4 regions of the Micromonospora sp. NPDC005087 genome follow, and region 3 is predicted to be linked to each of the others. Evidence: riboswitches for the same ligand, from Rfam matches in the RefSeq annotation. Region 3 holds a riboswitch; each other region holds the start of a gene.
What was found. Region 3 has a riboswitch for cyclic di-AMP ahead of ACFYPS_RS05610 (coiled-coil domain-containing protein). Riboswitches for the same ligand answer to the same signal wherever they lie in the genome.
Positions count from the first base shown of each region.

Region 1: it holds a riboswitch for cyclic di-AMP, as region 3 does, so the genes downstream of both, ACFYPS_RS14640 (NlpC/P60 family protein) here and ACFYPS_RS05610 (coiled-coil domain-containing protein) in region 3, are expected to answer to the same signal.
Region 2: it holds a riboswitch for cyclic di-AMP, as region 3 does, so the genes downstream of both, ACFYPS_RS24675 (C39 family peptidase) here and ACFYPS_RS05610 (coiled-coil domain-containing protein) in region 3, are expected to answer to the same signal.
Region 4: it holds a riboswitch for cyclic di-AMP, as region 3 does, so the genes downstream of both, ACFYPS_RS09195 (coiled-coil domain-containing protein) here and ACFYPS_RS05610 (coiled-coil domain-containing protein) in region 3, are expected to answer to the same signal.

Region 1 covers NZ_JBIALB010000005.1:163,251-170,707, forward strand. The annotation lists gene ACFYPS_RS14600 (DUF3592 domain-containing protein) at 1-457, opposite strand, end outside; gene ACFYPS_RS14605 (hypothetical protein) at 509-898, opposite strand; gene ACFYPS_RS14610 (VOC family protein) at 1,081-1,785, shown strand; gene ACFYPS_RS14615 (alpha/beta hydrolase) at 1,985-2,719, shown strand; tRNA gene ACFYPS_RS14620 (tRNA-Gly) at 2,839-2,912, opposite strand; gene ACFYPS_RS14625 (zinc metalloprotease) at 3,160-4,143, shown strand; gene ACFYPS_RS14630 (pyridoxamine 5'-phosphate oxidase family protein) at 4,222-4,779, opposite strand; gene dcd (dCTP deaminase) at 4,879-5,457, shown strand; gene ACFYPS_RS14640 (NlpC/P60 family protein) at 5,544-6,584, opposite strand; cyclic di-AMP (ydaO/yuaA leader) riboswitch at 6,597-6,732, opposite strand; gene ACFYPS_RS14645 (hypothetical protein) at 6,963-7,442, shown strand.
Region 2 covers NZ_JBIALB010000011.1:199,595-207,051, forward strand. The annotation lists gene pseI (pseudaminic acid synthase) at 1-387, opposite strand, end outside; gene ACFYPS_RS24650 (GNAT family N-acetyltransferase) at 384-887, opposite strand; gene ACFYPS_RS24655 (glycosyltransferase) at 884-2,008, opposite strand; gene ACFYPS_RS24660 (polysaccharide pyruvyl transferase family protein) at 2,098-3,423, opposite strand; gene ACFYPS_RS24665 (hypothetical protein) at 3,820-4,224, shown strand; gene ACFYPS_RS24670 (hypothetical protein) at 4,375-5,139, shown strand; cyclic di-AMP (ydaO/yuaA leader) riboswitch at 5,433-5,574, shown strand; gene ACFYPS_RS24675 (C39 family peptidase) at 5,801-6,646, shown strand; gene ACFYPS_RS24680 (alpha/beta hydrolase) at 6,812-7,457, shown strand, end outside.
Region 3 covers NZ_JBIALB010000002.1:138,023-145,479, reverse strand. The annotation lists gene ACFYPS_RS05640 (heavy metal translocating P-type ATPase) at 1-341, opposite strand, end outside; partial or broken gene ACFYPS_RS05635 (hypothetical protein) at 354-1,354, opposite strand; gene ACFYPS_RS05630 (heavy-metal-associated domain-containing protein) at 1,369-1,578, opposite strand; gene ACFYPS_RS05625 (metal-sensitive transcriptional regulator) at 1,733-2,029, shown strand; gene ACFYPS_RS05620 (heavy metal translocating P-type ATPase) at 2,069-4,162, opposite strand; gene ACFYPS_RS05615 (YibE/F family protein) at 4,473-5,849, shown strand; cyclic di-AMP (ydaO/yuaA leader) riboswitch at 6,016-6,146, shown strand; gene ACFYPS_RS05610 (coiled-coil domain-containing protein) at 6,151-7,170, shown strand; gene ACFYPS_RS05605 (carbonic anhydrase) at 7,226-7,457, opposite strand, start outside.
Region 4 covers NZ_JBIALB010000003.1:208,884-216,340, forward strand. The annotation lists gene ACFYPS_RS09180 (PfkB family carbohydrate kinase) at 1-557, opposite strand, end outside; gene ACFYPS_RS09185 (SRPBCC family protein) at 736-1,203, shown strand; gene ACFYPS_RS09190 (hypothetical protein) at 1,282-1,800, opposite strand; gene ACFYPS_RS09195 (coiled-coil domain-containing protein) at 1,918-2,982, opposite strand; cyclic di-AMP (ydaO/yuaA leader) riboswitch at 2,988-3,120, opposite strand; gene ACFYPS_RS09200 (cation diffusion facilitator family transporter) at 3,262-4,179, opposite strand; gene ACFYPS_RS09205 (AAA family ATPase) at 4,286-6,403, opposite strand; gene ACFYPS_RS09210 (alpha/beta hydrolase) at 6,511-7,455, opposite strand.

The DNA.
Region 1 (7,457 bases), on a different contig from region 3:
ATCTCCGGAACGGGATGCGGGAGATCGTCAGCAGAACCGCCACGACCAGGATCACGAACCCGGCCGCGCCGATGACACCTTGGATGCGGCCCCGGTGTCCACTGAGCGCGTCGAAGTCGGTGACGAAGTCGCTCGGATCGGTGGGGTTCACCCAGATCGGCACGACATCGCCGGGTGGCAGACACACCTCGAAGCAGCCCAGCTCCTGCTCGTACGTCCGGCCGGCCATCTCGTACCGGAGATACATGGTGGTGGAGCTGCCACCCCGCTTGCTCTCCCGGTCGTAGACGACGGCCCGCGCCGGCACACCTTCGGCCCGCAGTTCGGTCTTCCAGTCGTCGAGTGCGTACTGGGTGTGCAGCGGCAACCAGAGCAGGGCACCACCGGCCACCACCAGCAACACGCATCCGACGGTCACCCAGACCGGGCGCCTCAGCAACATGATCAGGCGGCTCACCGGCTCATCGTGCCGCTCCGACGCAAGGATCACGCCCGCTGTCGCTCGAAGTCAGATGATCTGCGTCAGTGCCAGATGACAGGAGAACAGGAGCGCCGCTGTCGCGATCGGCCACGGCCACCAGCGGCGGGGTCGGGGAAGCCGGATCAGCGAAGTCACGAGGCAGAGCGCTCCCGCGAGCCCCGTCGCGGCGGCCACGATCCAGAAGGTCCGCAGCTCCGGATGCCAGCAGGCTTCCAACCCGTCGACGGCGGGATCGCACGGTTCGGGACCCGGGCCGGTGAGCGCACGCACGAAAAAGCTCAGGTTGAAGGCGAACACCAGCAGGAGCGGAAAACCGACGATCGCGAGAGGGATCGCCACCCCGAGGCGCAAGGCGCGAGTGCGGGCACGGATGGTTACCCGCTCAGGGCCTGCCGGACGGCCATCTACGGTGGTCACTCCGACATCATGGTCGCCGGCACGCCGCTCGTCGTCATCCGACCGTTCGGCATTACGAGATCAAGTTGTCAGGTCCGCCGGCCCGGGTGCATCTCCGGACCAGCACGACCGGCGCCGCCCTGTCGAGCCGACCTCACCGAAACCACGTTGTTGTTCTGCTGGCCCGTGTCTACGGTGCAGTGATGCTCTCGCGAATGCTGACGGTGACCTTCGATGCGCATGACCCTGCTCGCCTGGCGCAGTTCTGGGCCGGAATGCTCGGCCGGGAGGTCGTCGAGGACGCCGATCGTGCGCTCCTGCCCGGCGACGACACTCAGCTCAGCCTCCAGTTCGTCCCGAGCCGCACGAAGAAGGTGGGGCCGAAACGCCTGCACCTTCACCTGACCAGCGCCAGCGACGCCGCCCAGCAGCACACGGTGGCGCGGGCACTGGGGCTCGGCGGCGGTCACCTCGACGTCGGGCAGCGCCCCGAGGAGGGGCACATCGTCCTTGCCGACCCCGAGGGCAACGCGTTCTGCGTCATCGAGTCCGGCAACGGCTTCCTCGCCGGGTGCGGCCTGCTCGGGGAAATCGCCTGCGACGGCAACCGGGAGGTCGGCCTCTTCTGGAGCGAGGCGCTGGGCTGGCCGCTGGTGTGGGACCAGGACGAGGAGACCGCGATCCAGTCACCGCACGGCGGCACGAAGGTCGCGTGGGGTGGCCCACCCGTGGCCCCCAAAACGGCGAGGAACCGGCAGCGCTTCGACCTCGCCCCGGCCGGTGGCGATCAGCAAGCCGAGGTCGATCGGCTGGTCGCCCTCGGGGCCACTCGGCTCGAGGTCGGTGCGGACGGCGCCGTCCTACTGGCCGATCCCGACGGCAACGAGTTCTGCGTCAGAGGACGCTGACCGCAGCGCGGCGCCCCGCGAGCCCCCGCAAAACCGGTTGGCGGACCGCGGCGACACTGCTACTTTTCCGGAGGCCGTGCGAGAGATCGAGGAGGTGGTACCCGTGAACGTATCGACATGGGTGCTCCCCTCCGGGGTCACGGTCGGGCGATAGGTCGTCCGGGAGCGCCGTTCACGAGCACTCCCGAAAGGCACGACCATGCGATTCACTTCCGAGCAGCGCCTCGACGACGGCGTCCTCGAACGCGAATTCACCCTCGGCGAGATCCCCGGCATCCTGTGGACGCCCGGATCCGCATCCGCACCGGTCCCGCTGATCCTGCTCGGCCACCCCCCGCTCGGACTGCGCAAGATGTACCCCCGTCTGGTGGCTCGGGCCCGGCACTCTGCGGCGGAGGGCTTCGCCGCGGCCACCATCGAGCTCCCCGGCAGTGGTGACCGGCCCCGTTGGGCCGCCGTCGAGCAGGCCCGCGCCGACCTGCGCCGGGCGCTGGAGGCCGGCGAGCCGGTCAGCGACGAGATCATCGACGCCCTCATCCTCCCGCTCGTCAACAAGGCGGTCCCGGAATCGCAGGCCGCCCTGGATGCCCTCCTGTCGCTGCCCGAGATCGGCGGCCCGGTCGGGTACTCGGGGGGAGTGATCTCCGTCGGCATCCGGCTCGCGGTGGTCGAGCCGCGCATCGTGGCCGCCGGCTTCTTCGCCGGGAGTTTCGTGCCTCGCACCATGTTCGAGGAGGCCCGACAGGTCACCATTCCGCTGCATGTCCTACTGCAGTGGGATGACGAAGGGAACGACCGGCAGGCGGCCCTGGACCTGTTCGACGCCTTCGGCTCCAAGGAGAAAACGCTGCACGCCAACATGGGCGGACACACCGGTGTCCCGCAGTTCGCAGGAGAGGACGCGGCCGGGTTCTTCGCCCGGCATCTGCGCTAGCCGCAGGCCCGGCCCGCCGTCAGGCCATCGGGCCGTACCGGCCGGTCGTAGCACGGTCGCTGACCTTGGAATATCGAAGGCCCTGGCTGGGACTTGTGTCCTGGCCAGGGCCTTGATCGTGGAGCGGGTGACGGGAATCGAACCCGCACTGTCAGCTTGGGAAGCTGATGTTCTGCCATTGAACTACACCCGCGAGCGGCACCACTGTACCTGAGTCACCCAGCCAGTGCACCCAGGTACCCCGCCCCCACGTGACGGCCGACCACCCGCCCCACCGCGGAGAACCACCATTGCCCCCCTGAGCCACCGTGCACGGAAAGTAGTTTCCTTATGACAAGATATGGCCATTCTCAAATGCATCGATGAGTTGTAACGTCTGCCACACCTTGCCAGCCACGGCGTGACACACCCCCTGCCACGTCGCCAAAAAGAGGTGGCCCATGGGACTTCGTCCCAACCTGCTGACCCGGCGTGCCGCCGGTGTCGCTTCGACGACTCTCGCGCTGCTGCTCAGCACCGCCGCGGTGGGCGTCGTTCCGGCTGCTTCGGCGTTCTCCGCAGCCCCCGGTGGCGCCTGCGTGGAGCCGACCGGCAGCCACGCCAACGCCCGGATGAAGCCCGGCGCGGCGGCGAAGCACGACCCGAACGAGCTGACCGCGAAGCAGGTACGCGAGCGGGACGCCGACCTGGCGGCGGCGCTGCGCGAACGCGCCAACTTCCGGGTCGGTGCCGGTGCCACGGCACTGGCCACCGTCACCATCCCGGTGGTGGTGCACGTGATCCAGGAGAACAGCACGCGTGCGGGTGGCAACATCCCGGACTCGCTGATCACCGCCCAGATCAACGTGCTCAACCAGGCGTACTCCGGTGCGACCGGCGGTGCCGTCACCGCCTTCGCCTTCCGCCTCGACAAGATCAACCGGGTGACGAATCCGTCCTGGTACCCGATCGTGCAGGGCTCGTCGGCGGAGCGGTCGATGAAGTCCTCGCTGCGGGTGGGCGGCAAGAACACGCTCAACATCTACCTGGGCGAGTTGAGCAACGACCTGCTGGGCTGGGCGACCTTCCCGCAGCGGAACCTGAGCAGCATGGACGGCGTGGTCGCGTTGAACGAGTCACTGCCGGGCGGAACGGCCACCAACTACAACCAGGGCGACACCGGCACCCACGAGGTGGGCCACTGGCTGAACCTCTACCACACCTTCCAGGGCGGCTGCGGTGGCTCGGGTGACAGCGTCAGCGACACCCCGGCCGAGGCGTCGCCGGCGTACGAGTGCCCGACCGGGCGGAACACCTGCTCGGCGGCCGGGCTGGACCCGATCACCAACTTCATGGACTACACCTACGACTCGTGCATGTACCAGTTCACGCCGGGCCAGGCCAGCCGCATGCTGACCGTGTGGAACGCGTACCGCGCCGCGTAGCTTTCCCGCGTACCACCGGTGCCGGCTCCGTCACGACGGAGCCGGCACCGGCGTCTTTCCCCAGGACCCCGGCCCCGGTCAGGCGGCCGAGCGTTGGACGTCACGGTTGCGGCGGACCGGGCGGGTCTGCGGTACGGGGGCCGGGCCGGCCGCCGCAGGCGGGGCGTGCGGATCGAGCCAGACCTGGACCGCCGGCCGGCCCTGCGCGCCACCCGTGATGCCCATGCCGTGCTGGTCGCGGCGGGTCAGCATCGCCACGTCGACGGTGAACTCGAACAGCCGCCAGTCGACCTGCGGCTCGGCCCGGGCGCTCTGCGCCAGCCGCGCCACCCGAGCCGGATCGGTCACCGGCCAGGCGTGCCCCGCCACGTACGCCTCGTCGTCGCTCTCCTCCGGCGGGAACGAGTGCAGCGCGTAACGGCCGTCCCGTTCGAGGTCACGGCGCTTCGGAGAGTCGATGACGAAGCAGAACAGACCCTCGTCGGTGATGACCGGGGAGACCGGGTGGACCCGGGGCCCGCCGTCGGCGCGGACCGTGGCCAGATAGCCGAAGCCCGGCCCGTACTGCTGAAGGAGAACGCGGATCCCGTCGGCGAGTCGGGGCTCGTCGGCGGCGAATTCGGACCAGGAAGCCATGTGGACATTCTATCGAACAAATGTACGATCAGCGACCTCGACGCGCTGGTCACCGGCACCGAATCCTGTCACTGCGGCAAACGCCGCTATGGTGGTCCGATGCTGCTCTCCGACCGCGACCTGGTCTCCGAGATCAAGGCCGGCACGCTGGGCCTGGAGCCGTTCGAGCCCACCCTGGTCCAACCGTCCAGCATCGACGTACGACTCGACCGGCTGTTCCGGGTCTTCAACAACCATCTCTACACCCACATCGACCCGGCAATGCAGCAGGACGACCTCACCTCGGTCGTCGAGGTGCCTGACGGCGAGCCGTTCGTGCTGCACCCGGGCGAGTTCGTGCTGGCCTCGACGCTCGAGGTCATCTCACTGGGCGACCAGCTCGCCGGCCGGCTGGAGGGCAAGTCGAGCCTGGGCCGGCTCGGTCTGCTCACGCACTCCACCGCCGGCTTCATCGACCCGGGCTTCTCGGGGCACGTGACGCTGGAGCTGTCCAACGTGGCGAACCTGCCGATCACCCTCTGGCCGGGCATGAAGATCGGGCAGCTCTGCATCTTCCGGCTCTCCTCGCCGGCCGAGCACCCGTACGGCTCGGTGGTGTACGGCTCGCGTTACCAGGGGCAGCGCGGGCCGACCCCGAGCCGCGCCTGGCAGCACTGGCGCACCTGGCCGACCCGCTGAAGCCACTCGTCGGGCAATGCGCCCGCCGTGTTAGTAAGGGGCCCCTCCTATACCGGAGGCGTTAAGAAGGGGCCCCTGCTTACATCTCAGCCTGGGCGGCCGTAGCTGTGGATCGGGCCGTCGTCGACCTTCTTCATCTTGATCGGCTGACCGGCCTGCGAGGCGTGCACGACCCAGCCATTACCCACGTACATCCCGACGTGGTGGATGTCGCTGTAGTAGAAGACCAGATCACCGGCGCGTAGGTTGGCCCGGCTGACGTCCTTGGTCACCCGGCTCTGCTGGGCGGCGTTGTGCGGCAGCGACACACCGGCCTTGGCCCAGGCGGCCAGCATCAACCCGGAGCAGTCGTACGAGTTCGGACCCTCGGCACCCCACACGTAGGGCTTGCCGATCTGGGCGCAGGCGAACTTGACGGCCACACCGGCACCGCCGCCGGGGTAGCTGGCCGGGCAGGGCGCCGGACGCAGCGGACCGCCGCCACCGTTGCCGTAAACCTTCAGGCGCAGCTTCTGCAGGCGGTCGATCTCGTCGTTGATCTGCTTCTTCTTGGCCGCCAGCTGGGCCTCGGTCCGGGTCAGCTGGGCCACCATCTCGTCCAGTGGCGCCTTCTGCGCGGCCAGTTGGTCACGCAGGTCGGCCACCTGCCGCACGTCCTGCTGCTGGTTGTGCGCAAACCGGTCGAGCATCTCGAGCTGCCCGACCACGTCGCTCGGTGACCGGCTGCCCAGCACGGCGTTGACGGTGGAGACGTTCTCGCCCTTGTACGCGCGCACAGCCAGGGAGCTGACCTTGTCCATCGCAGCGTCGACCTGGCGCTCCAGCGGGGCGATCCGGGCGGCCAGCGCGTTGGCCTGCTTGCGCTTCGCGGCCAGGTCGGCCCGGGTGGCGTTGTGCCGTTCGATGATCGGTTCGAGCTTGTTCCAGTCGGCGTCGATCTGGCGCTCGATCTCGGCGACGGAGGGGTCGGCGTGGGCCGCCGTGGCGCTGCCCGTCAGGACGACGGCAACGCCGACCAGGGCGGCGAGGGCGGTGGTGAAGCGGGACCAGCGTGAGCGCGGCACGATCGACGTCGGGCCGGCTGACGCCGACCGCTCGGACGACGGCCGCGGGGCATGGTGAGCCACCGGGTTCCGTACTCCTTCTTCCCGACCGCCTACCGGGTTAGCTGACGGGTTCGGGCGGGAAGGTGGACGCCCTACCGCAGTGGCTGCGGATTCACCCCAGAAACCTGGGTCCCCGGCTCGCTCGGAAGCGACTCGGCGGTGTCGGTCCGTTACCGCCCGGGTGGGCGGAGCTGCTGTCGGCCCGACGAATGACCAGAGTAGAGACGACCGTTACCGATCCGCAACCGGTGGGGCCGTGACACTCCGTACCGATTGCCGGCGACGACGGCCGGGAACGAAGGTTTCCTTCCACGAACCTCGGTAGGTCGAAAGGTATTGACGGGAGCCCCGGGCGGGGCGAAGGTGACCTCACTTCGCCCTTCAGATCTAGGGGGTTCGATGCACGGTCCAACCCTGTCCACCGGCCGGCGCGCGCTGCTCGCCGCCGCCGTGGTCGCCGCCGCGACCGCGGTTCCCCTACCCGCCGGCCCAGCCGTGGCCGCACCCACCGCCGACCGCCAGCAGCAGTACGCCGCCGCGGCGACCGAGTACGGCGTACCGGCCGACGTGCTGCTCGGCGTCTCCTATCTGGAGTCACGTTGGGACAGCAACGCCGGCACGCCGAGTACCAGCGGCGGCTACGGCCCGATGCACCTGACCGACGCCCGGCACGTGGCCGCCCTACCGGGGCGCAGCCACCACGACGCCGGCACCGAGGACCCGCGCGGCGACGACTCCCGCCCCGCACGGGAGATGGCGCCCCGACCCGCCGAGGATCCCGCGCCGCCCGCCGCAGCGTTGCAGACCATGGACGCCGCCGCCGCACTGACCGGCGCCGCCCCCGAGTCGCTGCGCACCGACCCGAGCGTCAACATCTGAGGCGGCGCGGCACTG
Region 2 (7,457 bases), on a different contig from region 3:
CGCCGGCGCGCCCAGCTCCTCCAGCAGCTCCACGGCGGTGTGGTCGAAGGGGGAGGAGAAGACGGTCAGGCCGTGCTGGCGGGCCCGCTCGAAGATCGGCGCGTGCCACTCGTACGGCGTGTGGGCCCGCTCGAAGAGCTGCCAGAGGCGCTCACCGCCCCACAGGTCGTGCCCGTCGGAGATCCGGAACGCCGGCGCGTCGACGTCGATGGTGATGGTGTCCGGCCGGTACGTCTGGAGTTTCAACGCGTGCGCACCGCTCGCGGCCACCGCGTCCACGATGGCCAGCGCCCGGTCCAGGCTGCCGTTGTGGTTGCCGGACATCTCCGCGACCACGAGCGGCCGCTCCCCGACGCCGACCACGTGCGGTCCGATCTTGATTGTCATGTTCCTCTGCTCATTTCCGTCCACACCACCTGGTGCGGTCTGCCGTCGACGTCCTGCTCGTACTGCCGGACGACGCGAAATCCGAAGCGCCGGTGCAGGGCCAGCACCGGCCGGTTGGTGGTCAGCGTCTCGCCGCCGAGCGTCCGTGCCCCGAGGACGTCGAAGGCGTACGCGATCCCGGCCCGCTCCAACGACAGCCACGCCGGCAACAGCCCGTCCCGCGCGTCCAGCCCGGCGATGTCCAGGTAGAAACCCCAGGTGAGGGCCCGCTCGGGCGAGGCGACGCCGGAGAAGGTGACCACCCCGGACGGGACACCCTCGTGCAGGTGTACCAGCACCCGTCGGTCGGGGTCCGCGCGCACCCGCGCCCACCAGGCGGTGTGCTCCGCCAGGCTGATCTCGTGCCGGGTGAGGCTCACCGCGCGCACCTGCGGGTGGTTGCGCCAGCGCAGCATCAGGTGCAGGTCGCCGTCGTCGGCCGAGCGCAGCAGTGCCATCATCCGCGTCCCGCCAGCGCACGCGGCCGCTTCGGCGCCGCCACCGGATCGCCCGCCGGCGCGCCCTCGGCGGGCGCGTCGGACGACGTTCCGACCCGGGCGCCCCGCACCCGGCCGGCCACCCGGTGGGCCTGGCGCAGCGCCGCGTACGCGAGGTAGTCGTTCCGTCCGACCAGGCGGTGCTTGAGGCCGGCCACCCCGTCCGGCATGGGGTAGCCGCCGGCCGGCAGGTAGCGGCGGTAGTGCTGGGCGACCCGGCGGAAGAAGGCGCGCCGCAGGTGCGGATGCAGCCGGTCGTCGTTGCCGGCCACCACCAGGTAGTGGTTCACCATCAGCTGGAACAGCTCGGCCCGGAGCCGCTCGTCGGGGTGGCGGCGCCCTACCCACTCCATCAGTCGCTCGTACTGGTCGAAGGCGTCGAAGTGCCGGCCGCTGCGGGTGGAGGTGATGGCGCCGAGCCGGCCTCGGCGGTACAGGTAGCAGACCCGGTCCAGCACCGAGATCCGCTCGGCGCCGATCAGCAGCGGGTGGCTGAACGGGATGTCCTCGTACCAGCCGGGGTGAAAGCGCAGCTCCAGCTCGTCGAGGAAGGCGCGACGGACGACCTTGTTCCACGCGGTGTGCTGCACCCGCAGCAGCTGCGGCTGCTCGGCGAGGCGGACCGCGCCGGTCACGCCGCGCATCAGATGGCTGCTGGCGTCGACCTCGCGCCGGCCGTCCTCGTGCACCCGGAGGTGGTCGAGCATCAGCACGTCGGGCTCGTGCTGGCGCAGCCGGTCGAGCACCGCGGAAATCGTCCCGGGCGGCAGCCAGTCGTCGCTGTCGACGAACCAGACGTACCGCCCGGTGGCCACGTCGAGACCGGCGTTGCGGGCCAGCCCCAGGCCCACGTTGTCGGTCAGGTGCACGATGCGTACGCCGGCGCGACCCGCGGCGTACGCGCGCAGCATCGCGGGGCAGCCGTCGGGGGAGGCGTCGTCGACGGCGATCAGCTCGACCGCCCCCGCCTCACCCGCCGGGATGTCGGCCCGGATCGACTCCAGGCACTGGTACAGGTACGCCTCGACGCCGTAGACCGGCACGACGATAGTCAGCAGCGGGGCGTGCGTCGGCTCGAAGACCACCTCGTCACCATTGACGACGCGGATGGACGGCCTCGGAACCTCACGTGGCGCCCGAGCGTGGGCCGCCTGAACAGCGGTCCAGCACGGGGTTAACGGTTGAGGATCCGGCGCACCGGCCCGGGCAGGGCCCGCCCGACCCGGGCCCGCAGCCGCTTCTCCCCCAACGTCGCGATCTCGCGCCGCAGCTCACCGTTCTGGTCGTGCAGCCACTGCACCCGGGCCAGCAGCTCCTCCGTCGCCGTGGCGGCGGCCGGGCGTACGGCGGGCGGGAAGGTGGTGGCCCGGACCTGCGCGTCGAAGCGACTGGCGCTGTCGCCGTCGGCGAACGAGTTGCCCAGATCGTGTTTCGCCAGGAACGAGAGCATGGTGGCGTACCGGGCCTTGTGACCGTTGTTCAACGCCGTGTAGTCGGCCTCCTCGTAGAGGTCGGCGGCGTCGACGTCGGCGGGCACGTCCTTCATCACCCGGTGCGGGATGTCGAAGTAGCGGGCCAGTTCCAGGGTGCGCGAGTCGTGCGCGAACAGGTACCCGGGCGTGCCGGCGACCAGCGCGGTGATGGTGCCGTGGATGCGGGTGCCGAAGGCGAAGTCGAAGCCGGCGAGGTAGTCCATCCAGGTCCACGGGTCGAGGAACATCCGCACCTTGTCCTCGGTGAACAGCGGGTGCGAGCTGTGGATCGGGATGGTGCTGGTCTTCCCCCGGTCCTCCGGGGCGTCGCCGTAGAGCAGGGTGCCCAGGGTCTTCAGGTCCTGCGGGAGGTAGCGCAGGTTGGGGTAGCGCTGCTGGTGCGAAGCGATGATCTTCCCCATGGACTTCACGTACGGCGAGACGGTCAGGGCGACCTTGTCGTGCGGCTCCAGCGCCGCCTTGCCCTTCTCCACCCCGAGGGTGTCGCCGTGCAGGAACATCGACGGGCAGCCGATCACGTCGACCGCCGAGAAGCCCAACGTGCGCAGGTAGCCCTCGGTGATCTCGCCGCGTACGCCGATGCTGTGCGAGCGGTCGAGCACCGCGCGGACGAACCGGCTGACCACACCGTCGATCGGGCGCAGGTACTCCCGGTCGCCCGCGACATTCGTCTGTACGCCCACCCCCAGCACCACCACCGGGATCTTCAACCGCTCGACCAGCTTGGTCATCGCCTCGATGCGGTGCGCGTAACTGCGGCGGAACGCGTTGGCCAGCGGGATGACGTAGACGTCGTACTGCTCGTTGATGCGGTCGACGTCGCGTAGGTCGACCTTGAAGCCGGTCGAGGTGATCTCGGCGGTGCTGGTACGCAGGATCTTGTGCGCGGCGTGGCTGAAGACCAGGTTGCCGCTGTTCTCGCCGATCCAGTTGCCCTGAAACGTCTCCTCCGGGGAGTAGACGTCGAAGGGGCCCTTCTTCGCCCGCATCAGAATCCGCTGGTGCATGGGGCTCCACCTCTCGTCTGCTGGCGCCCGGGCACAGCACCGCCCAGGCCTGGACAGGCGGGCGAGCCGTCACCTCCGGTCCCGGAATATTAGGACACGCGTCAGCCGGAACATACGCAGGCGTCACCATCGGCGAGGTGACGGGTGCCGACCGCCGCCGGTACGGTGCCCGGTCGGGCGGCACCGGGACCGCCGGCGCCGGGTCGGCTCCCGTCCTGCCGCGCCAGCGGAGCGGGACAGCCGACACCGAGCGCCGATCGGCGTGCGCCGACCGCTGAGCGGCCCGCCGCTCGACGTCCACGACGAGCGTCCGCGCTGGTCAGATCCGGCGGCGCGGCGGTATCCGACACGCCCGGCGTCGATGCGCCCGGACGGCACCGGCGGTAGCGTGGGGGCGTGCCTCCCGTCGCGCTCACCTGTCCGCTGTGGTGGGTGGCGCGCTGGGCGACGCGGATGCTGACCAGCCTCGCCGTGGTCGCCGCCCTGGCCCTCGGCTCGGGCGCGTCACCCGCGTCGGCCGCCCCGCCCGCCTCGGCCGTCCCGCTGCCCACCTCGGTGGTGTCCTCGGGCTCTCCGTCGTCCGGATGGGTCGCCCCCACGGGCGCCGCCGACCTCGCGGCTCCGGTCGCCGTCGACCACACCGCCCCGCCGATCTCGCCGGACGCGCCCGCCGCGGCACCCGCCGTCGAGGCCGCCGTGCCGGCGGAGGCCGGCGCCTCCGCGATCGGGACCGGTCCGCAGCGATCGCCGCGCACCGCCGATCCGGCCACCCGGGCGTCCCGGGCCCCGCCGAGGCTCTGAGCCACCGGGACGACGTCCCGCCACCGCGCCTGTCGAATCACGTACCTCCGCACACCCCGCCCGTCGGCCCGTGGCCCGCCACGGTGAATCCCGGCCCGGGTCGGCCGTGCGGCTCCCCACCGCAGCGATCTTCCCCCCGAGGTGCCGTTCATGGAGACCGTCCTCTACCGGTTCCTGACCGAGGTTCCGCAGGCCGCCGCCATCTGGTCGGCACTGCTCCTGTTGGCCCTGACCGTGCTCACCGTGCTGATCGCCCGCCCCGAGCGGGACCGGCCGACCGACGAGGAGTCCCCGGCGCCCACGGCCCGGGAACTGGCCGCCGTCGAGGCGGCGGACCTGCGCCGGTACGCCGAGGAGGTGGCCGTCGCCGCCGCCGGCGCGGCGCAGACCGCCCGCCGACGTCGCGCCGACTGGCTGGCCGCGCAGGAGGCGGCCGAGCGGGCCTGGGCCGGGTACGAGGAGGCGGACCGCGCCGCGCGCCGCTTCGCCGGCGCCGGTTCGCTGCCCACCCCCCGCACGCCGCGCTCCCCGACGGAGTACGCCGCCCGGGAGCGCTACCTGCACCGCGCGGCGATGGCGGCGCACTGGCGCGGCGACCTGTCGATGCGTCAGCTCACCGACGTTTTCGCACACCGCAACGGCTGGGATCCCCGGCGACACCCGGTCGAGCAGGAGGTGCTGCTGAGCCGCGCTGTCCGGGACGGCAGGTGGGTCGAGCACCGGGCCGCCGCCGAGCGCGAACGATCCACGTGGCGCGATGCCGAACTGGCCGCCGAGGCGGCCCGCACGCTCGCCGAGGAGGCGTGGGCAGCGGCGGCCCGGTTGCGGCCGGTCCGGATGCCGGTCCGACCGGCGCCGACCGCGGCGGCCCGTGCGGCGACCGCGGCGCGCTGGCGCCCGGCGCGGGTGGGCTGACCGGAAATGTCCCGACCGGAAGCGTGAGCCCGGTCACACCGACGCCGGATCGGGCAGCTGGAACGGTCGGGCGCAATGTTCGCGCAAATGCGGCGGCATTGTCGACGGCCTGTCCGGTTGTCGACCGGAGGCGCCGCCGCAACCGGTTGTCCCATCGAGTCACGTCAGTGGCAATACGCGCAGAAATTGGCGCTCGATTTCAGGTTTACGCAGGTGAACCTGGCTTGGCAGGGCTTGAGCCGGCCAGTAGTGTCGTCCCGTCCGGTGCGGTAACCGATCGCAAGAGGCGACGCCGCGCCGACCCGCTCAATCGTGATCAACGAACCGGGGACCCATCAGTTAGTCCGGGGTGAATCTGCGAGCCACGGCCCGCGGTAGGGCGATCTTCCCGCCCGAATCCGTCAGCTAACCCGGTAGGCGGTGTCGGAAGGAGTTCCATCCTCGTGCAGCACCTCTCCACCCCTCGGTTGTTCCTCCGCCTCCACGGCGCCGCGGTGCCCCCGCTCATCCGTCCGGTGAGCTGACCCTCCGGGTCACCGCCTCTCCCGCCCGGCCACGCCGGGCACAACCCTGAGCGGTTCACCACCCGCGGACCACGGTCCGCGCGCTGGCGCCTGCCCGGATATCGGTCCGGCCCGGTGTGCCGCTCTCCCCCCGATCCGTGGAGGACCCCGTGAAGCACACCCTGAAGCGTCAGCTCCGTCGTCTCGCCACCGAGCGCCCCTACCAGATCGTCGCCGCCTCCGCCGCGGCCCTGGCGCTCGCGACCACCACCGGCGCCCTGATCGCCGGCACCGACGACGCCCCGGCCAGCCAGCACACCGCGACCACGGTCGCCGAGATGCGCAGCGACACCGTCGCCTCCCGCGGCGAGGCTCGCGTAGCGGCCCCCTCGGCCAGCACCTCGCCGAGCACCGCCACCCCGACGGCCAGCGCCGCGTCGCCCGCCGCCAAGGCCACCGGCAACCCGGACCTGACCCGTAAGCCGGCGCCGAAGCCGCCCGCGACCAAGGTGCTCGACTACGACTACCAGGCGCAGAACACGTACTACAACTGTGGCCCGGCGGCCACCCGCAACGCGCTCAGCGCCACCGGGATCGACCGCACCCAGGACAAGCTCGGCGTCGAGCTGGGCACCACCGAGATGGGCACCAACTCGGCCCTGGACACCACCCGGGTGCTCAACGCCGAGGTGAAGGGCTCCCCGTACCGGACCCGGATGTTCGCCGGCGCGCCCAGCCCGGCCCAGATGGACCGACTCCAGGCCGACGTGGTCGCGGCGATCACCGCCGGCCGGGGCGTGGTGGCCAACATCGCCGGCGACGCCACCGACACCGATGGTGGCTGGCACTCCTACGGCGGCGGGCACTACATCGCCGTGGTGGGCTACAAGGACAACGGCCGGACCGTGCGGATCGCCGACTCGGCGAACGCCGCCGATCCGTCGTACTGGATCACAACGATCGACCTGGCGAACTGGATCGCCACTCGGGGTTACTCCGCCTGACCCGGGCGCAGCCGCCGCGGGCGCCGTCCCCCACAAGGGGCCGGCGCCCGCGGCGTCTTTTCATGTGGTCGACAGCCGGTGAAGCCGTACCGCGCGAGGTGGTTCGCCGTCGTGCCGCCGACGAGGACTCTCGTACCCGTCGGCGAACCGTGGGAGACTGCGGCCGTGGTGGATGAATCGCGTGGTCACACCAGCCGCGGGCCGGTCCTGCTGCTGCTGCACGGGATGGGGGCGACCGGCGACGTCTGGCTGCCCTGGGCGCCGCTGCTTGAGCAGCACTGGCCGGGGCGGTGGCTGGCACCGGACCTCGCCGGTCACGGCTGGTCGGCGCCGCTGCCGTCGTACTCCTTCGCCGGGTTCGCCGAGCGGATCGCCCACGGCCTCGCCCCCGACGACCGGATCGTCGTGCTCGGGCACTCGCTGGGCGGGGTGGTCGGCCTGGCGCTGGCCGCCCGCGCCGCCGGATCGCCGGTGGACGCGGTGGTCGGGCTGGGCATCAAGGCCGTCTGGTCACCCGACGAGCTGACCCGCGCCGCCGAACTCGCGACCCGCCCGATCAGCTGGTTCGCCAGCCGCAGCGAGGCGGCCCGTCGCTACCTGCGCGTCTCCGGGCTCGCCGGTCTGCTCCCGCCGGACCACCCGGTGGTGGACGCCGGGCTGCGCCAGGTCGACGGCCGGTGGCGGCTCGCGATGGATCCGGCCGCGTTCGACGTCGGCGATCCCGACCTCGCCGCGCTGGTGGCGGCGACCGACGTGCCGGTGGTGCTGGCCCGCGGCGAGCAGGACCCGATGGTCACCGACGCGCAGCTCA
Region 3 (7,457 bases):
ATCGCCAGCACGACCACCGGCACGCTGAGCGCCACCGACACCCAGAGGCGGGTACGCGGGCCACGCAGCGCGTCCACCGGCTCCTCGGCGGTGGAAGGTGGGGACGGCAGGGACGCCGTGTAGCCGGTCTTCTGCACCGTGCCGATCAGGTCGTCCGGCGTGACGCCGTCGACGTACCGGACAGTGGCTTTCTCGGTGGCGTAGTTGACGGTCGCGCTGACCCCGTCCATCCGGTTCAGCTTCTTCTCGATCCGGGCGGCGCAGGCGGCGCAGGTCATTCCGCCGATCGCCAACTCGATCCGGTTCGGCGCCTCGGGCAGCGGTCTGCTGGTGGTGGTCATCATCTGGTCCCGTCAGTTGTGCCCGTGCCCGGGGATGCCGTGGTCGGCGTCCCCGGTCGGCGCGGGTCCGCTCGGGGTGGGATCGGTCGGGGTGGGATCGCCACCGGTCGTCGGTGCGCCGGTGGGCGGGGTGGGCGAGGTGCCGGCGACCACGGTGAACTCGGCGGTGTGCACCCGCCGTGCCGGAAGTCGAGGTAGAGCCGGTAGCTGCCGGCCGAGGGCACCTCGGCGAGGAAGGTGACAGCCGGACCGGGCGGGGTGCGCCCGTCGCCGGGTGTCCCCTCCGGGTGCACGTGCAGGTATGCCAGGTCACCCCGGCGCAGCGCCACGAGATGGCCGTACGCGCCCAGGTAGGGCTCCAGGTCGGTCACCGGCCGCCCGTCCCGGCTGACGGTCAGTGTGAGCGGCGAGGTCCGGCCGGGCTGCACCGCGCCGGCCAGGGTGACCGTGTAGCCGTCGACGGTCGTGCTGGTCGCCGGCGCGGGCAGCGGCCGTTCGGCCAGCGTTCCGGGGACCGTCACGTCCACCCCGAGGGTCAGCGGCTCTCCCCCGGTCGGGGCGAAGTCGGCGAACGCCCGCCACTGCCCGGGGCCGGCCAGTGGGGTGGCGACGCGCCACGTGCCGTCCGGGGCCAGGTCGGGATGCACGTGGCGGAAGCCGGAGAGGTCCCGCCGAGCGACGATGAGATGCATCCGCTTGTCGTGCGCCACGTCGAACCGGGTCACCGGTCGGCCGTCCGGGCCGCCGATCCGAAAGGCGAACTCGCCGGCCGGCGCGGCGACCGGTTCGAGGGTGTAGCCGCGGTCGGCGACGAGCAGGCCGCCGGGGAGCCGGTCGGCCGCCTCATCGTGCTCTCCGTGGCCGGCCGGGCCCGGCTCGTGGGCGGCCCCGTCGTCGTGCCGGTTCTCGGCGACCGGGGCGGCGGGACCGGCCACCTGACCGATCCCGTACGCCGCGCCGAAGACCGCCGCGAGGCCGAGGGCGAATCCGCCCAGTCTGGTCACCGTATTCATGCCGGGCCTCTCGATCAGGCGTCGACGAGGTCGTAGCCGGCCTCGTCGACGGCGGTCCGGACGACTTCCACGTCCAGCGGCTGGTCACTGCTGACGGTGACCCGGCCGGTGGCCAGGTCGACCTGAACCTCGCGCACACCCGCGATGGCGCCGACCTCGGCGCTGACCGAGCTGACGCAGTGCCCACAGGTCATGCCCTGCACCTGGTACGTCGTGTTGACCATCGAACCGTCTCCCTCCGCCACCTCCGAGCCTATACCCCCCAGGGGTAAATCGAAGGCGGACGTCTGTCCTTGTGTTGTACCGGTACCCGGTGGGGGTATCCCCGACAGAAAGGGACAGTACCATACCCCCCGGGGGTAGGCTACCCTGGTCGCCATGACCGCACCCACTCCGATCCGCGGATACACCGCCAGCAAGGATCAACTGCTCGCGCGGCTCCGCCGTGTCGAGGGGCAGGTCCGGGGCATCGAGAAGATGGTCGACGACGACCGCTACTGCATCGACGTGCTCACCCAAATCTCCGCGATCCAGGCCGCGCTGGACAAGGTGGCGCTGGGGCTGCTCGACGGGCACGCGCGGCACTGCATGCACGAGGGCGCCGCCGAGGGCCGGGCCGACGAGATGGCCACCGAGATGATGGCGGCGGTCGGCCGGCTGATGAAGCGCGGCTGAGACCGGGTGACGCTCGCCCGGTCCGACCGGACCGGGCCGTCACTCGGTCTCCGGGTCGAGGCGTACCCCACGCAGCAACTGGGCGTTGAGCGCCACCACGATGGTGGACGCGGACATCAGCACCGCGGCCAGCGCCGGGCTCAACGCCACCCCGGCCCACGCCAGCACCCCGGCCGCCAGCGGCAGCGCCACCACGTTGTAGCCCGCCGCCCAGGCCAGGTTCTGCCGCATCTTCCGGTACGACGCCCGCGAGAGCCGGACCACGGCACCGACCCCGCGCGGGTCCGACGAGGCCAGCACCACCCCGGCGGACTCGATCGCCACATCGGTGCCCGCGCCGATCGCGATGCCGACGTCCGCCCGCGCCAGCGCCGGCGCGTCGTTCACCCCGTCGCCGACCATCGCCACGGTCAACCCCCGCCGCTGAAGCTCGGCCACCCGGCCGTCCTTCTCCGCCGGCAGCACCTCGGCGAAGACCTCGTCGACACCCCGCCGGAAACCCAGGTCGGCGGCGACCGCCTCGGCCACCGGACGGGCGTCACCGGTGATCATGGCGATGGCGCGGACGCCCGCGGCGCGCAGCTCGACGATGGCCTCCCGGGCCTCCGGACGTACCTCGTCGGTCAGCGCGAACGCGCCGAGCACGGCGTCCGGCGGCCGTACCAGGTACAGCACCGCGGCGCCCCGCGCCGACCAGTGGCCGATCGCCGCCTCCAGCTCGGCCGGGAGCGACAGGCCCAGCTGCCGCAGCAGCGCCGGACCGCCCACCGCGTACTGCGTACCGTCGACGGTGGCCTGCACCCCGCGCCCCGGCAGCGACCGGAACCCGACGGCCGGGGCCGGTCCGACGCTCCCGGCCGCCGCCACGATCGCCCGAGCCAGCGGATGCTCGCTGTCGGACTCCACGCCGGCCGCGATCCGCAGCACCTCGTCCCGCGCGACGCCGGGTGCCGTCGCCAGGTCGGTGACCACGTGCTCGCCCCGGGTCAGGGTGCCGGTCTTGTCGAACAGCACCGCGTCGACGGTCCGCATCCGCTCCAGCGCCAACCGGTCCTTGACCAGGATCCCGGACCGCGCGGCCAGTGCGGTGGAGAGCGCGACGACCAACGGAATGGCCAGCCCGAGCGCGTGCGGGCAGGCGATCACGAGGACGGTGACCGCGCGGACCACCGCCTCGTCGGGCCGGCCCAGCGCGGTCCAGACCAGCACGGTCAGCACGGCGGTGCCGGTGGCCAGGTAGAACAACGCGGCCGCGAACCGGTCCGCCAGCAGCTGGGCCCGCCCGCCGGAGCGCTGCGCCTGCGCGACCATCCGCTGGATGCCGGCGAGCGCGGTCTGCTCACCCAGCGCCTCGACGCGGACCCGGATCGCCGAGTCGGTGGCGACGGTGCCGGCCACCACCCGGTCCCCTGCCGACCGGGCGACCGGACGCGACTCTCCGGTGATCATCGACTCGTCCAGCTCGGCGCCGCCGTCGACGATCCGCCCGTCCGCCGGAACCCGCCCACCCGGCCGGACCAGCACCACCTCGCCGACCCGCAGCTCGGTCACCGGCACCGGCTCGACCCGCCCGTCCGCCGCCACCCGCTCGGCATCGTCGGGCAGCAGCGCGGCCAGTGCCGCGAGCGCGCCCCTGGCCTGACCGATGGCCTTCATCTCCTGCCAGTGCCCGAGCAGCATGATGGTGACCAGCGCGGCAAGCTCCCACCAGAAATCCAGGTCGAAGGCGCCCACGCTGGTGGCCAGTGACGCGGTGTAGGCGACGGTGATGGCCATCGCGACCAGCAGCATCATGCCCGGCGCCCGATCGCGGACCTCGCGGACCGCGCCGACCAGGAACGGCCAGCCGCCCCACCAGAACACCACCGAGCCGAGCACGGGCCCGACCCAGGACCGGCCCGGGACGTCCAGCCCGAGGCCGAGCCGGTCCAGCACCAGGTGGCTGGTCAACACCACCGGCACGGTGAGCACGAGGCAGACCCAGAACCGGCGGCGGAACATCGCCGGATCGTGCCCGGCGTGCTTGTCGTGCTGATGTGGCCCGCCGTCGGCGTGTCGCTGGTGGCCACCGGGCCCGGCGTGGCGCTCGTCGACGGCGGGACGATCGGGGTCGGGCGGCGACGGAGCGGGCATGACTCCAACATGCCGGTCCGGAACCCGCCACGCGAGCGGTTCGACCACCCGACACTCCGGCACGACCTGCGTCCCCGGGTCGGGCTGGTTAGCATTCCGACGATGGCCCTCCGGATCCCGCTACGCAGTTGGGCAGAGGTGCCGCCACGTTGTGGCGTCACCTCCCGCCGACCGGGCCGAGCTTTCACCCTGCGTGGTCACGAGGTCGCCGTCCAGCGATCCGGCGCGCTCGTCGCCGCTTTCCCGCGGCGGCGGTGAACCGACCGGCCCGTCGGCACGTACCCCGCACCGGATCGTTGGGAGTCTCGCATTGGGTTCCGACCACACCCGCTCCGCTCCGTCCGCCCCACCCCGGGTGCGACGGATCCTCGTCGCGACGGTGGTGCCCCTCTTCGTCGCGACCGTGCTCGCCGCGGTCGTGCTCTGGCCTCGCGACGGGTCACCGCGGACCGACGGCGGTGCGAACGTGCCGCGCTACCACGGCACGGTGACCCGGGTGGTGACCGAGCCGTGCCCAGCGGCGGCGCCGAACCCCGAGGGCACACCGAGCGTCGGGGACGGGCCGTGCGGCACGGTGGACGTCCGGGTGAACGACGGGCCGGCCTCCGGCCAGCGGATCCAGACACCCGTGCCCGCCGGACCCGGCGCGCCCCGGGTCGAGGTCGACGACGAGGTCATCCTGGTGGAGCTGACCGACCCGACCGATCCGACCGCCAGCAGTTGGAACATCGCCGAACACCAGCGCGGCGCGCCGCTGCTGTGGCTGGCGGTGATCTTCGCCGCCGCGATCGTCGCGTTCGGCCGGTGGCGGGGCCTGGCCGCTCTGGCCGGGTTGGCCGCCAGCTTCGCCATCCTGCTCACCTTCGTGCTGCCCGGAATCGGCGCCGGCCGGTCGCCGCTGCTGGTAGCGGTGGTCGGTGCCGCGCTGATCATGTTCGTGGTGCTCTACCTGACGCACGGGGTCAGCGCGCAGACCTCGGTCGCGGTGCTCGGCACCCTGGGCAGCCTGGTCCTCACCGGCGTACTGGCCACCATCGTCAGCGGCGCCACGCACCTCACCGGCTTCGGCAGCGAGGACGCCACCACCCTGTCGATGTTCCAGGCCGACGTGGACCTGCACGGCCTGCTGCTCGCCGGGATCATCATCGGCTCGCTCGGGGTGCTCGACGACGTGACCGTCACCCAGGCGGCCACCGTGACCGAGCTGGCCAACGCCAACCCCGGGCTGACCCGGTTGCAGCTCTACCGGGCGGCGACCCGGGTCGGCCGGGCGCACATCGCCTCCACCGTCAACACCATCGTGCTGGCGTACGCGGGCGCCTCGTTGCCGCTGCTGCTCCTGCTCACCGCTGACTCGCGACCGATCGGGCAGATCCTGACCAGCGAGTTCCTCGCGCAGGAGATCGTCCGCAGCGGGGTCGCCACGCTCGGGCTGATCGCCGCCGTACCGCTGACCACCGGGCTGGCCGCGATGGTGACCGCAGCCGGCCGGCAGACCACCGCGCCCGCCGCCGAAGCGCCCGCCCCGCGACCCCAGCCCGACCGCGCCGAGGCACTGGCGGCGCTGAGCTCCCCGCGCACGGATCGGCCCGACCTCACGTCGCCCGACCCGACGCGGACCACACCCTCATCCACCGCCACCGACCGGTGGCCAGAGCCGAACAGGAGCACGGATACGGCATGGTGACACTCCTCAACGTGACCACGTCGGGCGTCCGCCCTGAGAACCGCATCACTGGTCACTCAGCGCCATGGCGAAATGACGCTTTTAGTCGGTATCAGGGCGTAGCTCAGCCGGTGGGCTCTCGGGTAACCTCACTGCCGGTTACCGATGAAGGCGCGAAGCGGCGCCTGCGGTGCCACCGCCCAATCGCCAACCGGCGAGCCGGGAACCCAGGTACGTGGGGTGAATCCGCGACAGCGGTAGGGGCCACTTCCGCCCCGAACCCGTCAGCTAACCCGGTCGGCGGTCGACGGAAGGGAACATTGTGACGGCACCCCTACGCCGCTGGTTGACACCCGTGGTGGCCGTGATCGCCGCACTGACCGTGCTCGCCGGGCCCCTCCCGGCGCAGGCCGCCCCGACGACCCCCACACCGTCCGGGCACGAGGAGGACGGCGAGCCCCAGCTGCTCAACGACGTGATCGAGCAGACCAACCGCAAATTCTCCGCGGCCAAGTCCAAACTGAACACGTCGAAGAAGAAGCAGCTGCAGCTGGCGCTGGATGTCGACCGGGCCAAGGCCGACCTGAACGCACTGGCGCCGCAGGTCGGGCAGATCGCCGCCCAGTCGTACCGCACCGGCCGGATCGGCCCGCTGGCGATGCTGCTGGAGAGCGAAGCCCCGGACTCGTTCGTCCAACGTGCCGCCGCACTCGATGAGATGAACATGGTCAACGAGAAGAAGCTCGCCGAGGTCAACGCGGTGAAGACCCGCGCTGAGCAGGCCAAGCTGGCCCTCGACGCGGAGGTCCGCGAGCAGCAGAAGCAGACCGCCCTGATGGCCAAGGAGAAGCGCGAAGCGGACAAGGCCCTCGCCCTGGTCGGTGGGAAGGGCTTCACCGGCGGGCTGGTGTCGGCCACCTCACCGGTCGCCCGGCTCGGCCCGGGCCGGACCGCCGACGGCGACTGGAAGTCCGAGTCGTGCAGCCAGAACGACCCGACCACGTCCGGCTGCGTCACCCCGCGCACGCTGCACGCGTACAAGGAGGTCAAGCGGGCCGGATTCAACCGGTTCGTCGGCTGCTACCGATCCGGGGGGCCGTGGGAGCACCCGAAGGGCCGCGCCTGCGACTGGTCTCTGCAGAAGAGCGGCTTCAGCCCGTGGCACAACGAGGACACCCGGACGTACGGCAACAACGTCGCCGCGTTCCTCATCCGCAACGCCGACCGGCTCGGCATCTACTACGTGATCTGGAACCGGCAGATCTGGTTCCCGGCGACCGGCTGGAAGTCGTACAGCGGGCCGTCGAACCACACCGACCACGTACACATGTCGCTGCTCTGACCCACGCTCTCCGTCGAGGGCCGTTCCGCGTGACGCGGAGCGGCCCTCGACGCGTTCAGGCGGCGGGCGCGGCCGGACCGACCGGCGTGCTGGCGTCGATCGGTCCGTCGAGCGTCGTGGCCGGCACGGCGGCCACCGGACGCACCACTCCGGCGGCCAGCCGGTACGACACCCCTACCACCGCGCACCGCCCCCGCTCCACCTCGGTGGCCAGCACGGGCGACTGCCCGAGCAGCGCCTCGACGGTCTGTGCGATGTGGATGTCGACGATGCGGCCGATGTCGTCC
Region 4 (7,457 bases), on a different contig from region 3:
ATCAGTTCCTCGTGGCTCACCTTCAGGAAGTACACCCCGCTGTCCAGCACCGCGCCGAGGTGATCGCCGGAGAGGTCGACCACCACCCGGCCGCCGTTGGCGCCGAGGTCGGCGGCGAAACGCCGGTACAGGTCGGCCGGGACGAGCCACGGCTCGTTGGGTCCACTGAGCACGCTCACCGACGCCCGCAGCCCCTCGCCGAGGGCCAGGTTGTACAACTCGTCGAGCTCGTGCCGGCTCAGGGGCTGCCCGGGCACATCGGCGATCTCCCGCCGGGACCCGTCCCGGCGGTCGTGCACGTACCCGCCGCTGCCGGAGTCGCGGACCACCACCTTGAGGTCCACTCCCTCGCTGACGAGCAGCGGCTCCAGCACCTGGCCGATCTCGCCGCCGAGGGCGGTGCAGAGCACCACGTCGACCCCGAGCGACATCACCATGCGGGCCTGCCAGACGCCCTGCCCGCCCGGGTGCAGGTGCAGCTCGGGCTGGTCGTTCGGCTGGTCGACGGTCACCGTCAGCTGCGGCGTGGGCGCGAAGACCATCACGTGCCCGCTCACCGGTCGTACCCGTTCATGCTCACGCCCTCCGTCGCCCGTCACGGCCGGTGGTTCCCCACCAGCCGACCGTAGTGGGAACGGGGTGTGCGTGCCGAGGCAACGGTCCGTGTCCGTCCGGGCGTTGCCAGCCCGACCGGGGTACGGGACGATCGTGCGACCAACGATGGCGGGAGACGGTGTGCTCAGGAGCGATACCTTCAGCTACACCGTCCAGGCCCGGTGCGAGCCGCGGGAGGCGGCGGCCCTGCTGAGCGATCTGACCCGGCAGGGTGAGCTGCACCCGCTGATCGTCCGGGTCCGCCGGCTGCCGCCCCGGCCCGGCGCCCGGGCCAGCTACGCGATCAGCGACCGACTGGTGGCCGGCCCGCTCCGCTTCCGGACCAGCTACCAGGCGGACGTGCTGATCAGCGAGGACGACGAGATTGTGACGGTGGCCCGCCAGTGGCCGGCCACGACGGTGCGCAACCACACCCGGCTGCGTGGCGAGCCGGACGGCCTGGTCCGGGTCGACGTCGAGATCACGCTGACCGCGCCGGCCCCGCTGTTCGGGTACGCGTTCCGCCAGGCCCGGGCGGCCCACCTGGCCCTGGCCACCCGGCTGGGCGCGGCCCTGGACCGCCCCGGCGAGACCCCGCCCGCCACCTGATCGCCCGCCCCGCGCTCGGCCGCCCGCGAAGATCGTGCTCGATCCTGGATGTAGTGGCCTGCCGCCGAGAGGAGGCCACTAGATCCTGGTTGCGGCGCGATCATGGCCGGTCCGGCCCGCGACGGTGGGCCGCGCCGCCGGCCGTCGACCCCACGGCTTGTACGTGGACAGCACCGTCGCAATGATCATGAGGCTGGTCGACACGGCCGGCGCGATCACCAGGTCGGCGCGGTCCCGGGCGGGCAGGGCGGCGCCCAGCGCGCCGGCGTGCCGCAGGTTCGGGGTGAGCAGGAACAGCACCAGCCCGACCATCACCGTGGTGAGCACGAGTTTGACCACCACCCATCGGTAGCGCAGCAGGCCCCACGGGGTGAGCAGCGCGCTGGCCACGCCGACCAGCCAGACCAGCACGCTCAACGGCGCGAACAGCACGGTGCCGACCAGCGCGGCGACCGGGTAGACGACGGCCGGGTCGGCGCCGCGTTGTGCCGCGACGCCGAGCGTGAGCAGCGTCAGGTCGGCGCCGAGCCAGCCGAGCGAGGTGACCAGGTGCAGGGTGAGCAGCGCCTTGCGGGCGGTGGGCGGGATCCGACGCATACCAGGATGCTGCCCGCCGGGCCCGGTCCGGGCGTCCGACCGTCGGCGACATCCCGGGTACGTCCGCTGACGTACCCGGGGTCCGGCGCCCCGCGAGGCGGGGCGCCGGCCGGCGGGTCAGTACACCGACAGGTGCACGTGGTTGGTGTGGTCGCTGGACGGGTCGCCGCCCGCCCCGCTGTACGACTTCCACCCGCTGCTGGGCAGCCAGATCTGCCTGTACCAGATCACGTACAGCACGGCGAGCCGGTCGGCGTTGCGGATGAAGTACGCGGCCAGGTTGTTGCCGTACGTCTTGTCACCGCCGGTGGCGTCGCCGCCGAAGCCGCCCTTCTGCGCGGCGAAGTCGCACGCCCGGCCCTTCGGGTGCTCGCCGGAGCCGCCGTTGCGGTGGCAGGAGACGTACCGGGTGAAGCCGGCCGCCTTGGCCTGGTTGAGCGCGTGCAGGGTGCGCGGGGTGATGCAGCCGGAGGCCGGGGTGGGGTCGTTGACGCTGCACGACTCCGACGGCCAGGAGCCGTCGGAGTTGCGCGGCGCGGCCGTGGCGTTGGCGGTGGAGGTGCCCCGGTTCGAGCCGCCGTCGGCGGTCGTACGGGCCTTCGTGGTGGCCACGGTCAGCGCCCGTTCGGCCTGCTCCTTGCGCTTGGCCATGACCGTGACCTGCTTGCGCTGCTCACGGATCTCGCCGTCCAGGGCGATGCGGGTGCGATTGACCTCGTCCCTGGTGGCGGTGAGGTCGCGCAGCGCCCGGTCCTCGTTGGCGGCGACCGCGTCCAGCGTGACGGCCCGGTCCATGAAGCCCTCGGGGGTGCTGCTGCTGAGCAGCGCCGACACCGTGCCGAGCCGGCCGGTGCGGTAGGCCAGTCCGGCGATCTCGTCGACCTTGCCGCTGCGCGCCGTGAGTTCGATCTCGGTGGTCTTCAGCTGGGTGGCGAGCTGCTGCTGCCGCCGCACGGAGGTGTCCAGGGCGCGTTTCGCGTCCAGGTATCCCTTGCTGGCCGCCTCCAGTTGGGCCCGCAGCGCCGGGGTGCCGCCCTCTTCGTCTCCGTCGGGTGCCGCGGCGGCCCGCTGGCCGGTCGGGGGAGCGGCCGAGGCGGCGCCGGCCGGGATCGCGACGCTGAGGGCGAACATCGCGACGATCAGGGCCGCCAGTCGGGCGGCGGGTGGTCGTGCTGGTACCACTACGCATGTCCTTCCGTCAGCCGCCGACCGGGTTAGCTGACGGGTTCGGGACGGAAGATCCCTACCGCGGACGCGGATGCACCCCAGGAACATGGTTCCCCGGTTCGCCCCGTTCGGGCGATTAGGCGGCGACCGCCACCGGCGCCGGGAGGGCGCCGCCGGGTGGAGGCCGGGACCGAGCCTACCGGTGCCGATGGGACCAGTGCAGCCGATGTGACGGACGGTGCGTGCGTCGTCACGGAAAATTCCGGCCAAGCCGAGTAAAACTCCTGAAACGCACTACCATTCGACCGAACCGCACGCCCCGGGGGCCGCGCCGGGTTCGATCTGCAACGTCGCGTGCTCGATCCGGAAGTCCTCGTGCAGGGCGGTGCGTGCCGCGGTGAGCACCACTCCGACATCCGCGCCGGGCGCCATGGTCAGGTGCGCGGAGGCCACCTCCATGCCCGAGGTGAGCGTCCAGACGTGCAGGTCGTGCACCTCGACCACGCCGGGCACCGCGGCCAGCCGGTCGTGCACGGCCGTGACCTGGAGGTGCTCCGGGGCGGCCTGCACCAGGATGCGGACCGCGGCCCGTCCCAGCCGCCAGGTGCGCGGCAGGATGAACACGCCGATGGCGACCGCGACCAATGGGTCGGCCCACCACCAGTCGGTGACCTGGATGAGCAGCGCCGCGCCGATCACGCCGAGCGAGCCGAGCAGGTCGCCGAGCACCTCCAGGTAGGCGCCCTGAAGGTTGATGCTCTCCCGGGCGCCCGCGCGGAGCAGGCCGAAGGCGGCCACGTTGGCGAGCAGGCCGAGCACGGCCACCGCGAGCATCGGACCGGCCAGCACCTCGTGCGGGTCGCCGAACCGGCGGATCGCCTCGATCACCACGTAGACCGCGACACCGGAGAGCAGGACCGCGTTGGCCAGCGCGGCGAGCACCTCGAGTCGGTAGAGCCCGAAGGTGCGTTGCGGGTCGCCGGTGGCCCGCCGGGTGGCGGTGATCGCGGCGAGCGCCATCCCGATGCCGAGCACGTCGGTGAACATGTGGCCGGCGTCGGAGAGCAGGGCCAGGGAGCCGGTGTGGAACGCGGCCACCGCCTCGACCACCATCAGGGCGGCGAGCAGCCCGAACGCTGTCCAGAGCCGCCCCCGGTGCTGGTGCGCGGCGTTGGTGACCGACCCGTGGTGGTGGTCATGACCTGCGCCCACGAGACCACCCTCCGCCGTCGATCGGGACCGGGTCAAATGTATGCTCACATCGCTATGTATGCAAGTGTACGGCAGGTCGCCGACCCGCGAGGGGCGCCGCCGCAGGTCAGCCCGTCGGGTCGATGGTGGTGAGGCGCTGGGTAGCGCGGGAGAGCGCGACGTAGAGGGTGCGTACCCCGGCGCCCGGATCCGCCCGGATCTCGCTCGGGGCGATCAGCACCACCCCGTCGTACTCCATGCCCTTGGCCTCCAGGCTGGTCACCACCTGCAGCCGCGGCGCACCGAGCGCGCCGAGCCAACCGGCGACCTCGTCGCGGCGGGGGACCGGGGTGATCACCCCGACCGTGCCCTCCACCTCGGCCAGCAGGCCGGTGGCCGCCTCCACGGTCGCGGTCTCCAGCTCGGTGGCGGGCACCACCAGCTCGACCGGATCGACCCCGGTGGAGCGGACGGCGGTCGGCAGCGGCAGGTCGGGATAGATCCGGCGGATCTCCGCCGCCGCCACCGCGAAGATCTCCGCCGAGTTGCGGTAGTTGGTGGTCAGCGTGAAGTCGTGCCGCTTGCGTCGGCCCAGCGCCTGGTCCCGGGCCCGGTTCAGCTCCTCCGGGTCACCGGTCCACGCGGTCTGCGCCGGGTCACCCACCACCGTCCAGGAGGCCAGTCGGCCGCGCCGACCGACCATGCGCCACTGCATCGGCGAGACGTCCTGCGCCTCGTCCACCACCACGTGCGCGTACTCCCGGTAGTCCGCCGGCCGCTCCCGGGCCGCCGCCCGCGCGGCCCGCTGCCGGTCGCCGAAGCTGCTCAGCTCGCGGACCCCGCCCGCGAGCTGGAACGGGTCACGTCGGGCGCGGGCCGGCTGCGCCGGCTTGCCGAGCAGCGCGTCCAGCTCGTCCAGCAGCGCCACGTCGGCGATGGTCAACCCGGCGGCGTCCAGATTCTGGTACGCCGCGCTGAGCAGCCGGATCTCGGCGGTGGAGAGGATCCCACCCGCGTACCGGCGCAGGCGATCCGGTCGGGCCAGCCAGCCGAGCACGTGCCGGGGGTGCAGCCGTGGCCACCACGCCTTGAGAAACTCCCGGAACTCCGACCGCTCGGCGATCTCGTCCTCGAAGGCCCGCTGCTCCGGCAGCCGGCCGATGCCCAACCGGCGAGCCTGTGCCCACAGCGCGGCGAAGACACCGTCGAAGCCGGCCCGACGGACCTCGTTGCGCCGGGCACCCCGGTTCAGCACGCGGTCCCGGATCCCGTCCAGTTCGGCCCGGTCCAGCCGCAGCAGCGTGCCGCGGTAGAGCAGCCGCAGCTCGCCCGGGCCGCCCGGCACCGCGTCCCGCACCGCGCGTTCCAGCACCCGGCGCATCCGCAGCGAACCCTTCACCGCCGCCACCTCGGGTGAGTCGGTGCGGGTGGCGGTCATCCCCGGGAATAGGGTGCCCAGCGAGTGCAGGGTCGCGGTGTCCTCGCCGAGCGAGGGCAGCACCGAGGCGATGTACTCCACGAAGACCGAGGACGGGCCGACCACCAGGATGCCGCCGCCCGCGTACCGGCTGCGGTCGGAGTACAGCAGATAGGCGGCCCGGTGCAGGGCGACCGCGGTCTTGCCGGTGCCCGGGCCGCCGGCGACGATCGTCACCCCGGAGCCGGGCGAGCGGATCGCCTCGTCCTGCTCCCGCTGGATGGTCGCCACGATGTCGCGCATGCCCCGGCCGGTGGCCCGGGACAGGGTCGCCAGCAGCGCGCCGTCGCCGACCACCGTCATCCCCTCGGGAGCGGCGGTCGGGTCCAGTAGGTCGTCCTCGATCCGGGTGACCCGCTCGCTGCGGGACTGGATGGTGCGCCGGCGCACCACGCCCTGCGGCTGGGCCGGGGTGGCCTGGTAGAAGGCGGCGGCGGCCGGTGCCCGCCAGTCGACGACCAGCGTCGTCGCGTCCTCGTCGCGGATGCCGAGCCGACCGACGTGCAGCACCTGCCGGTCCCGCAGGTCCAGACGGCCGAAGACCAGCCCCTCGTGCTCGGCGTCGAGGGTGTGCCGCCGCTGCGCGGCGTGGAAGACCATCGCGTCGCGCTCGACGAGCGCGCCGAAGGTGCCCACCCGGGCCATCCGGTAGCCGTCCCGCTCGGCGCGGACCGCCGACCGCCGCAGTTCGGCGAGTCGGGCGTACACCCGGTCGAGGTGCCGTTGCTCGACGGCGATCTCCTGCTCCAGGGCGGTCTGGTCGGTCAACGCACGCTCCTTCGATGTCGCCGGCAAGCGGCGCGAACCGCGCGGGCCAACCGCAGAAGGGTACGGCCCTGGGCCCGGCCTCCCGCGCCCGAGGTGCGGGAACGTGGTCAGACACCCGTCCCGGCGGGGGTCGTGCCGCTCGCGCGGGGCGCCGGCTCGGCGAGCACCCGGCTCAGGACGCCCGTCAGCGCGGCGTTCACCTCGTGCGGGCGTTCCATCATCAGCATGTGCCCGGCCCCCGGGCAGACGGTCAGGTCGGTGGCCGGCAGTACCGCGGCGATCGACTCGGCGCACGGCGGCGGGGTCAGCCGGTCCCGGTCGCCGACCAGCGCGGCCGCCGGCAGGTGGGCCAGCGCGGCGAGGGTGTCCAGCCGGTGCTGGGCGCCGATCGAGGCGCGGAACCCGCCGATCGAGCGCAGCGAGGCGCGGGCCACCGCCGAGGTCACCAGCCGGATGTCGGCCGGATCGCAGCGGTCGCCGAAGAGCATCCAGCGGATGCTCGGTTGCAGCGCGCGCAGCAGCGCCCGGGGTGCGCGCCACGAACCGCACCGGGCCAGCACCCCGGCGCCGGTCGTCTCGGCCAGCCGGATCAGCCGGGCGATCCGGGGCGAGAGCCCGTAGACGGTGTGCGTGTGCCCCTCGGCGGTGGTCGAGACGAAGACCAGGCCGGCGGTCCGGGCGGCGAAGTGCGCCGGGTGGCGGTGCGCGTACTCCATGATCGTCATGCCGCCCATCGAGTGCCCGACCAGGACCACCCGCCCGGTCGGCGCGACCGCGTCGAGCACCGCGAGCAGGTCGTCGCCGAGCTGGGCCAGGGTGGCAGTGGGCAGCGGCATGCAACTGGACCGGCCATGCCCCCGCGCGTCGTAGGTGACCACCCGCACCGCGTCGCCGGACGACCCGGTGAGGGCGTCGACCTGCCGGTGCCAGCTGCGCCCGTCCAGCGTCCAGCCGTGCAGCAGAACGGCGGTGACCGGGGCGTCCGTCGGCCCCGTCGCCTCGACGTGCAGGCGTACCCCGTCGGGCAGACCGACCTCGAACCGCTCCGGCATCG